2 regions of the Acetobacter sp. DmW_136 genome follow, and region 2 is predicted to be linked to the other one. Evidence: riboswitches for the same ligand, from Rfam matches in the RefSeq annotation. Region 2 holds a riboswitch; the other holds the start of a gene.

Region 1 (4,430 bases), on a different contig from region 2:
GGAAGCAGCCGAGGCTGGCGCACAAATAAGCGAAAGACTGCCTACCATAACCCCAAAACATGGGAGTATTCGAAAAATACGAGACATACATATCTGTCCTGACAGCGTCATACATAAAGGCTGACAGGGCAGGTTGATGTATCCAGCACATAAGGCTGGTTCCCGCATTAAGGCGGGAATAACAGTTGCTATATTACAAATAGCAGCCGCAAAAACGTGTTCCTGTCAGTAAAGACATGACAGGAGCAGAGGCGGCCCACGTGTATGAGGAAGACCCGTAAAAACACCAGCAGGCGGGGCCCGTGGTGCACGATCATGATAGATCTGCCGCTTTGCCAACAGCATAATGCTTAAAGCAACAAAAACGCCAATAAAGACAATATCGGGCAGTTGCAGTAAGGGGCAAAGAGGGCAGAACCCGTTATCATCATGCGAATGGTGTGCGGGATCATGCCCTTCATCATCCGCAGGCATTACCATGGCATCATCCATATCAGGACATGCCGGGCTTTTAAGTGCAGGGCCAATATGAAGGCCAGTAAGGCGTTCAAGCGTAACACGGGGCATTTCCCCAAGCTGCGCATGGCTTTGAAGAAAAAGTTGCCCGACAAGCCCCACCATTACACAAATGGCCACCAGCCATCGGCTGGCAAACAGGCGCATTTTTGCGTGCATGGTGGCTGATCTAGACAAAAATCCTCTCCAAATTGTGTACTTGTTAAAGGAAGATAATTTGCCTTTTGTCAAGGAAGAGTGGTTGGCGTGATCATGTTACACGTAAAAAGCACGGTATAATCTGGCACAAGCCAGGGGTCAGCAGGGCTGTTCTGTTGTGTGGGCAGGTATAGCTGCTCCTATATCAAGTCTATCGCTTTTGCGAATGAAGGAGCGTAACCCAATAAAAGGCCTGCATGAGGCTTTTATCGGCTTCCTGTATTTCGAAACCGAATTCAGGCCTGATTGTTATTCCTACAAAGAGGAAACAAACCATGTCAGCTTACAGCATTTTACGGACTGCCATTGAACAGAAAAAAGCCGTTGCTTTTACGCTTCATGACAAGCCGCAGCTAGGCTCACCTCATGCTCTGGGGAAAGGGGATGGCGTAGAAAAGGTGCTGATGTATCGTGGTGTAGATGCACACGAAAAGCGTGTACCTGCCCAAGGGCAGTGGGATTGCCTTGCCGTATCTGACCTGAACGATGTGAAGCTGCTTGCTGACGAGCCGTTTCACCAAGGCCACCCGGATGCCACACAGCGCGCTGGTATTCGTGAAGTGGATATCGAACTTTAAGATCGCCCTGTTTATCGGCATCACTTAATTTGATGCCGATAAAACCCTTATACAGTTACCAGATGACTAAACATTATTTCCACAGATGATGGAAATGGTGCAGGGGACCGTGCCCATGCCCGACATCAAGCATATCACTCTCTGCAAGCGCACCATGCAAATATGCTTTTGCCCCTCGCACGCTCTCTTCAACCGATTTAGAAGGGAGAAGAGCCGCTATTGCAGCAGAAAGCGTGCAGCCAGTACCGTGGTCATTACGTGTGCAGATGCGTGGTGCTGCAAACTCAATAATTTTTCCAGCAGAACCATAAAGCAGATCAACACTCTGCGTTGATCCTTCAAGATGTCCCCCCTTTAACAAAACCCATTCCGAACCCAGCTTGGCCAACTCTTTTACCCGTAAGCGCATTTCATCCAGCGTCCATACGGGGTGAGCATTCAGCAAAACACCTGCTTCTGGCAGGTTGGGGGTAATAAGCGTTGCAAGCGGCACCAAAAAGTCTCTGATAGCACTTACCGCGTTGCCTTCCAGCAGGTGATCTCCACTTTTGGCCACCATAACAGGATCAAGCACAATATTTTTTGCACCATGATAATGCAGGCGGTCTGCAATAACCTCAGCAATGCTGCTGTTAGGAACCATCCCTATCTTAACCGCATCCACCCGCACGTCATCAAACACGCTATCAATCTGTTCGCCCACAAATTGTGGGTCTAGGGCCACAAAAGAACGTACGCCTTGAGTATTCTGGGCCACCACAGCCGTAATGGCCGCCATGCCATACGCCCCCATAGCCGAAAATGCTTTAATATCAGCATGAATTCCAGCGCCTCCTGTGGGGTCGGTGCCGGCAATACTCAAAACATTGGCGATCATGGTCAGGCAATTCCCTTTTCGCAAGAACGTAGCTTCCTGCCGCGAAACTCCAGCAAAAAAGGATAGGGTGGCCAAACCTGTCCCTTCGCCGGCATAACCCGGATCAGGTTCAAAGGGTCATTGCGCTGCCTTTTGGCCCTGCAATATCTCAGCTCCATGTCGGAGCCCCCCTCGGTAACACGCAACGTATCAGGGCAAGGGGCTTTATGCACGTAATATTAACGGTAGGTTTGGAGGGCGTCTTCAGTTTTACAGCGGCCTGCGTGATATCCGTATCTTTGACACCATGAGAGGCAGGTGTTCTTAGAATTACGGTATAAAAGAGGTTAGAACAGGCTTTTTACGGAATAATGACTATCCATGACTTTTAGCATACGTACGGCGTGTATTAAGGATGCGCCTGTTCTTCCGCTCATTGAAAAATCCGCCGCGCAGATTTTTCGGCAAATTCCTTCATTAAGCTGGATAGCCGATCACGCGGTTTTGCCGGTGGATACGCATCTTGCTGCCATAACCGCAGGCACAAGCTGGGTTGCTATTGATAAGCAGGGCCACCCAATTGCTTTTCTTTGTGCGCAAATATACGCGCAGGAATTGCATATTCTTGAAATATCCGTTTGCAAAAAAGAGCAGGGGCGGGGCATAGGCACCGCGCTGCTTTACACGGCATGTAGTTGGGCAAAAGCATATGGCCTTAGAGCCGTCACTCTGACGACTTTTCGTGATCTACCGTGGAATGCGCCTTTTTATGCGCGTCTCGGTTTCAAGATACTTCCAGAAGGCTTAATAAGCCCAAGGTTAGCTGCTATATTACAGGATGAGGTAAAAAGTGGTTTTTCCAAACAAACCCGCTGCGCTATGCAATTGAACCTGAGCCACTTTAAGCCCGCATAATCTGCTACAAGCCTATTATAGCACAAATGGCAATCAAGCAGCCGCAAAGCGTAATATCCCAGCCTTATATATTGAAATGGCTGGGATATTCACACAGATTTTTATTTTTGCAGTACAGGCGCAGAAATGGCGACGCCATTTTCCCATGTTTCAATAATTTTGTCGGCATTTGCAATGTTGGTTGCGGGGTTACCGGTAACAACTAACACATCAGCCCGTTTGCCCGGCGCCAATACGCCACGGTCAGAAAGATCCAGCAGATCTGCTGCGTTCTGTGTGGCGATATGAATAGTCTCTAAAGGTGTCAGGCCGGCCTGCACTGTAAGGGCCAGTTCCCGATGTTCTGCTACGCCGGGCACTCGTAAAGGGGTGGCGCCGCTATCTGTGCCAAAGCCGATTTTTACGCCCGCATCATGCAATGTTTTCAGGTTTTGTAGGTTCATTGCCAAAGATGTGCGGGCAAAATCGGCCTGTTTGCCCGTTTTGTGCTGCGCCTGCCATGCTGGATCGTTAATCTGTTTTTGTAGAGGGCCAGAAAGACCGGCTGTTGCAAAGGGTGTTTGCGTCCACGGTGCGCGATCAGCCCAAGCTGTGGTGGCTTCATCAAGCTGAAGGGTGGCAATATACCAGATCCCGCGGGCTTTAAGCGTTGCAATCAAATCCGGTGTAACGGGTTTGTCTCGTATGCCGTGGGCCAAAATATCCACTCCGGCGGCCACAACATGCTGAGCATCTTCCAGATCATGAATATGCGCCGCCACACGTAGCTTGCGTTTATGGGATTCCTCTACAACGGCAGCAATAACATCTGGGCTCATTTTAACAGGCAGTGTGCCATCAAAATCATCAACCCAGATTTTAACCAGATCCGTGCCTTCATCTGCCATTGTGTCCACGGCTTCTCGGGCTTCATTGGCGGTTTTCGGGCGGAAAAGCTGGTTGGGTGCCACATTCACAGGCGGCGCACCATTGGGAACACCAATACCTTGATCAACACCGAACAGATCAGCCGGGGTTTTACCCGCATGTGCTTCCTTACGGAGCGGATCAAACACATCTGGCACGTTATTACCCAGCGCCGTAACCGTGGTAATACCATAACGACGATACTGACCAAGCGCCGCCATAATATTGGCGCGTGTATAAAATTGAGAACCCGTGGTAACGCCCTCATACTGCCCAACGTGGCTGTGATCGGAAATAATACCGGGCAGAACGGTATCTCCTGCACGATCCAGCACTTTGGCATCTTTGGGAATATCCACATTCTTGCCCACCGCAAGAATATGCTCTCCCTGCATCACAAGCGTTCCATCTTCTATGGGGGCTGCTCCGGTGCCATCCACAATACGCACATGCGTAAGCGC
Region 2 (4,430 bases):
AGAGGAATGGCTGCTACAAGCAGTTTCATTGTATGATACTCCATCAGTCATGCCGTTTGGATTAGTGCGAATCATTGTCAAAGTCAATCACACCAGATAACCCGCGAGCTTAACGCTTATGTCATCTCATCCCTTGGCGTTCCTGCGCCTGCCCAACTCCTTGCTTATGGCGTTAGATAGTCGGGCTTATCATTTCTGGTTCCAGCCAGTGCATTACCTTGCGAGAATTGTACATATTCTTACAATGGCAGCGTTTTTTGGTTTGGAATTTCTGTTTATTCTCGCTGTTATTCAAAATCTGGATCGGCCAACAGTGGTGCGCATTTCACGGTTTATGGTGAAGCCACTGCATATCAGTTATGCCTTGGCGATGATCTCTGGTTTCGCTTTGTTTTTTTATGATCCAGTGCATATCGGCAATCGGGCGTATCTTTCTCCTAAATTGATAGCATTGGCCGTAGCGGGTGTTCTGGCATGGTTTGGGCATAAATCTATTTACTGGCCGGTGATGGCTGGTCGGGATAATGATCTGCCAAAATGGACAAAAGCGTTTTGTGTGGCGTCCTGCGTGGTATGGGCCGCTGTTATTGTATTTTCATGCCTGAACAGTGAAGGCGTGCCGAAAGTTTATTTAAGGCACTATTTCTAACAACGTGATTTTTGAGGGCATAAAAAAGCCCCGGGCTATTGGCCCGGGGCTTTTTGTTATCAGTTTGGTAACTTACTCTGCTGGCACATAAACTTTGCCACCAGCTTGTCGGAATTCTTCTGTTTTCTGCTCCATGCCAGCAATGCGTATGGCGTCTTGCTTCAGATCCTGACTGATACGCATTGAACAGAATTTAGGGCCGCACATTGAACAGAAATGTGCACTTTTATGTGCCTCCCGCGGCATGGTTTCATCATGATACGCGCAGGCTGTATCTGGGTCTAAAGAAAGATTGAACTGATCTTCCCACCTAAAGGAGAACCGCGCACGGCTAAGCGCATCATCCCGATATTTTGCGGATGGATGACCTTTTGCAAGATCAGCGGCATGCGCTGCAATACGGTAGGTGATCACACCTGTTTTTACGTCATTCCTGTCTGGTAGGCCCAGATGTTCCTTGGGTGTGACATAGCAGAGCATAGAGGTGCCAAACCATCCGATCATGGCTGCGCCAATGGCAGATGTAATGTGGTCATACCCCGGTGCAATGTCTGTGGTCAGCGGGCCAAGCGTATAGAAGGGGGCCTCCTTACATTCTTTAAGCTGCTTATCCATGTTGGCCTTGATCTTGTGCATGGGCACATGGCCTGGCCCTTCGATCATAACCTGACAGCCTTTTGCCCAAGCGATTTCTGTGAGTTCACCCAGGGTTTCCAGTTCGGCAAACTGTGCAGCATCATTAGCATCGGCAATGCTGCCTGGGCGTAGGCCGTCTCCTAAAGAGAAGGAAACATCATAGGCGCGCATGATGTCGCATATGTCTGCAAAGTGTTCGTAAAGGAAGCTTTCGCGGTGACCATTTAGGCACCAGCTTGCCATGATGGAGCCGCCGCGTGAAACAATGCCTGTAACGCGATGAGCTGTTAGCGGCACATGCTGCAACCGTACGCCCGCATGAATGGTAAAGTAATCCACGCCCTGTTCTGCCTGTTCGATCAGAGTATCGCGAAAAACTTCCCAGTTCAGTTTGCTGACATCACCGCCGACTTTTTCTAAAGCCTGATACAGTGGCACTGTGCCAATAGGTGTGGGAGCGTTACGTAAAATCCAATCACGGATATTGTGGATGTTTCGGCCTGTGGAAAGGTCCATTACGGTATCCGCACCCCAGCGAATGGACCATACAAGCTTTTCAACTTCTTCTGCCGCTGATGAAGTAATGGCAGAATTGCCGATATTGGCGTTAATTTTTACAAGGAAATTACGCCCGATAATAACGGGTTCCAACTCTGGATGGTTGATGTTTGCCGGAATAATGGCTCGGCCGCGGGCAATTTCCTGACGGACAAATTCAGGCGTGATGAATTCTGGAATACTGGCTCCAAAGGATTCACCATCTTCCAGACACTGGGCGGCATCATCAGCAGCTTTTTGTCGGCCCAGATTTTCGCGGTGGGCCACGTAAATCATTTCATCTGTAATAATGCCTGCTTTAGCGAACTCATACTGCGTAACAAGTTGCCCTTCTCGCCCCTTCAACACGGTATGCGGAGCAGGGCAGGGGGCTACAAGATAGGTGCCTTCTGCATTGCCATTATCTTCTGGCTTAATGTCACGCGGTTTGATGTTCTCAAAACCGCGGGCAGTCAGCCACGGTGCCCGAATTTTGGGTAGCCCTTTGTTAACGTCAATTTCTACAGTGCTGTCTGTGTAGGGGCCGGAAGTATCATACACACGCACTGGGGGTTCGTTTGCAGAAGGTTCCAGCATGATTTCGCGGAACGGCACACGCATATCTGGCCGATCTGCGGGGCTAGAATACACTTTACATGAACCACGGATAGCACCGGTGGTGACATGCCCCGGAGCGGGTGCAGCCGTGTTGGCAGGTTTAGGGTTGCCCCCTACACTGGAAGGGGCCGCGTTTTGTTTGGAATCAACTGAAGACATAATGTCATCGTCTCCTCTGCCGAGGAGGACAGGTCTGAAGAGACTCCGCTTTTGTGGGCGGCTAGGTTCGGGAAGAACATATCTGTCTTTTCAGGCACCAGTCCCTCCGCCGGTATAAGCCGGATCAGGTTCCCCGCCAAAACATCATGTTCTGGCGGCAGGGTCGCCACGGTGCCCGAACGAATCGTGCAAAAAGTGGCCTCTCAGTTCCTTACCGGAACCCCCCTTGGTATTGGACAGCAGATAGCTTTAAGTGCAATTATGTCAAGAAAAATCAAAGGGAAACGAAAAACGTATGCGTGCGTTTTAGAAGGGTGAAATTCGTAAGGCATAAAAGCCTATTTGTGACATAATAAATAAAATTATGTCAGATATGCAATAATTTTCTAATCGTGGCATAATCACAGCATGAAATCTGAAAAGAAACGAGCTCAAGAAGCTATACAAAATCTCGATATTTCTCCGTATGCCAAGCACGTGTTGTGGATTGCAGCATTTGTTTCTGCCATCTGTGGTGGTCTTTACGGCTACGATACCGGTATTATTTCTGGTGCCCTTCTTCTTATTACAAAAGATTTTCATCTGACTGCTGGTCAGGAGGAAATTGTTACATCAGCTATTCTGGTAGGCGCTGTTATTGGTGCCATGGGCATTGCCAACTTATCAGAACGCTTTGGTCGCCGTGTTTCGGTTATGGTCGTTACCGCAGTTTTTGTAATTGGTGCATTAGCGTGTTCTTACGCACCCAATCTTACCAGCCTCATTATTGCCCGTGTATTTTTGGGCTGCGCAGTGGGTGGTGCCACGCAGGTGGTGCCAACATATATTTCGGAATTGGCCCCAGCCAGCAAGCGCGGCAATCTGGTAACGCTGTTTAACGTGGCTATTGGGATTGGCATTTTTCTGGCCAACTTGGTTGGTTTTACCATGCGTGAAAAATGGGGTTGGCGGCCCATGATTTCTGTGGCCGCTATCCCGGCTGCTTTTGTTTTTATCAGCATGTTTTTTCTGCCCAAAAGCCCACGTTGGACTGCTGAAAATGAAGGGCTGGAATCTGCGGTAGAGCAGCTTGGGCGTGTGCGTTCTTCCCGCAAGGTCATTCAGCGCGAGATCAATGAGATCCACGCCAATGTTGTAAATCTAGATGAAGATGAACGTGGCTGGAAGGGCCTGAAGCTACCTTGGGTGCGCCCTGCGCTGATAGCTGCCTTAGGGATTGCCTTCTTTACGCAGGCTGGTGGGCTGGAGATGATGATCTACTATACCCCTACCTTTTTGTCTGACGCAGGGTTTGGAAGTTCATCAGCACTGCTGACAAGCTTGGGAATCGCGCTTGTTTATCTCATCATGACCCTGCTTGGGTGCTTGTTTGTCGATAAAATTGGCCGTCGGCGCTTGGTGCTTATTATGGGGCCGGGCTCTGTTGTAAGCCTTATTGGCCTGGGCATTGTTTTTGCCATGCACCCGGCTCAGGGGAGTGTGGGAAGCTGGTTGATTGTGGCCTTCTTGCTGCTGTTTATGCTGTTTAATTCTGGCGGTATTCAGGTTGTGGGCTGGCTTTTGGGGGCAGAGTTGTTTCCGCTGCCTATGCGTGCTGCGGCAACCAGTATACATGCGGCCATGCTGTGGGGGGCTGATCTGCTGGTAACATCCACGGCTCTTACATTGGTGCAGACAGTTTCTTTGGGTGGCACCATGTGGATTTATGCTGGTGTTAACCTTGCGTCTGTCTTGTTTGTTTTCTTCTGTGTGCCGGAAACAGCTGGGGCAACATTGGAAGATATTGAAACAGCTTTGCGCCGTGGTGAATTCCGCCCGCGTGTGGGACAAG

Evidence for each region. A riboswitch is a leader RNA that binds a small molecule or an ion and turns the genes downstream of it on or off. The one in region 2 is predicted to bind thiamine pyrophosphate.
Region 1: another riboswitch for thiamine pyrophosphate. It lies ahead of thiD (bifunctional hydroxymethylpyrimidine kinase/phosphomethylpyrimidine kinase); the one in region 2 lies ahead of thiC (phosphomethylpyrimidine synthase ThiC).

The regions. Positions count from the first base shown of each region.
Region 1 is NZ_VHON01000016.1:26,803-31,232, reverse strand. Features, by position in the region: gene FKW31_RS06495 (TonB-dependent siderophore receptor) at 1-168, opposite strand, end outside; gene FKW31_RS06490 (DUF2946 domain-containing protein) at 226-663, opposite strand; gene FKW31_RS06485 (hypothetical protein) at 990-1,292, shown strand; gene thiD (bifunctional hydroxymethylpyrimidine kinase/phosphomethylpyrimidine kinase) at 1,366-2,169, opposite strand; TPP riboswitch at 2,232-2,351, opposite strand; gene FKW31_RS06475 (GNAT family N-acetyltransferase) at 2,530-3,063, shown strand; gene FKW31_RS06470 (amidohydrolase family protein) at 3,165-4,430, opposite strand, start outside.
Region 2 is NZ_VHON01000028.1:2,053-6,482, forward strand. Features, by position in the region: gene FKW31_RS09475 (cupredoxin domain-containing protein) at 1-44, opposite strand, end outside; gene FKW31_RS09480 (hypothetical protein) at 119-649, shown strand; gene thiC (phosphomethylpyrimidine synthase ThiC) at 722-2,599, opposite strand; TPP riboswitch at 2,683-2,836, opposite strand; gene FKW31_RS09490 (sugar porter family MFS transporter) at 3,008-4,430, shown strand, end outside.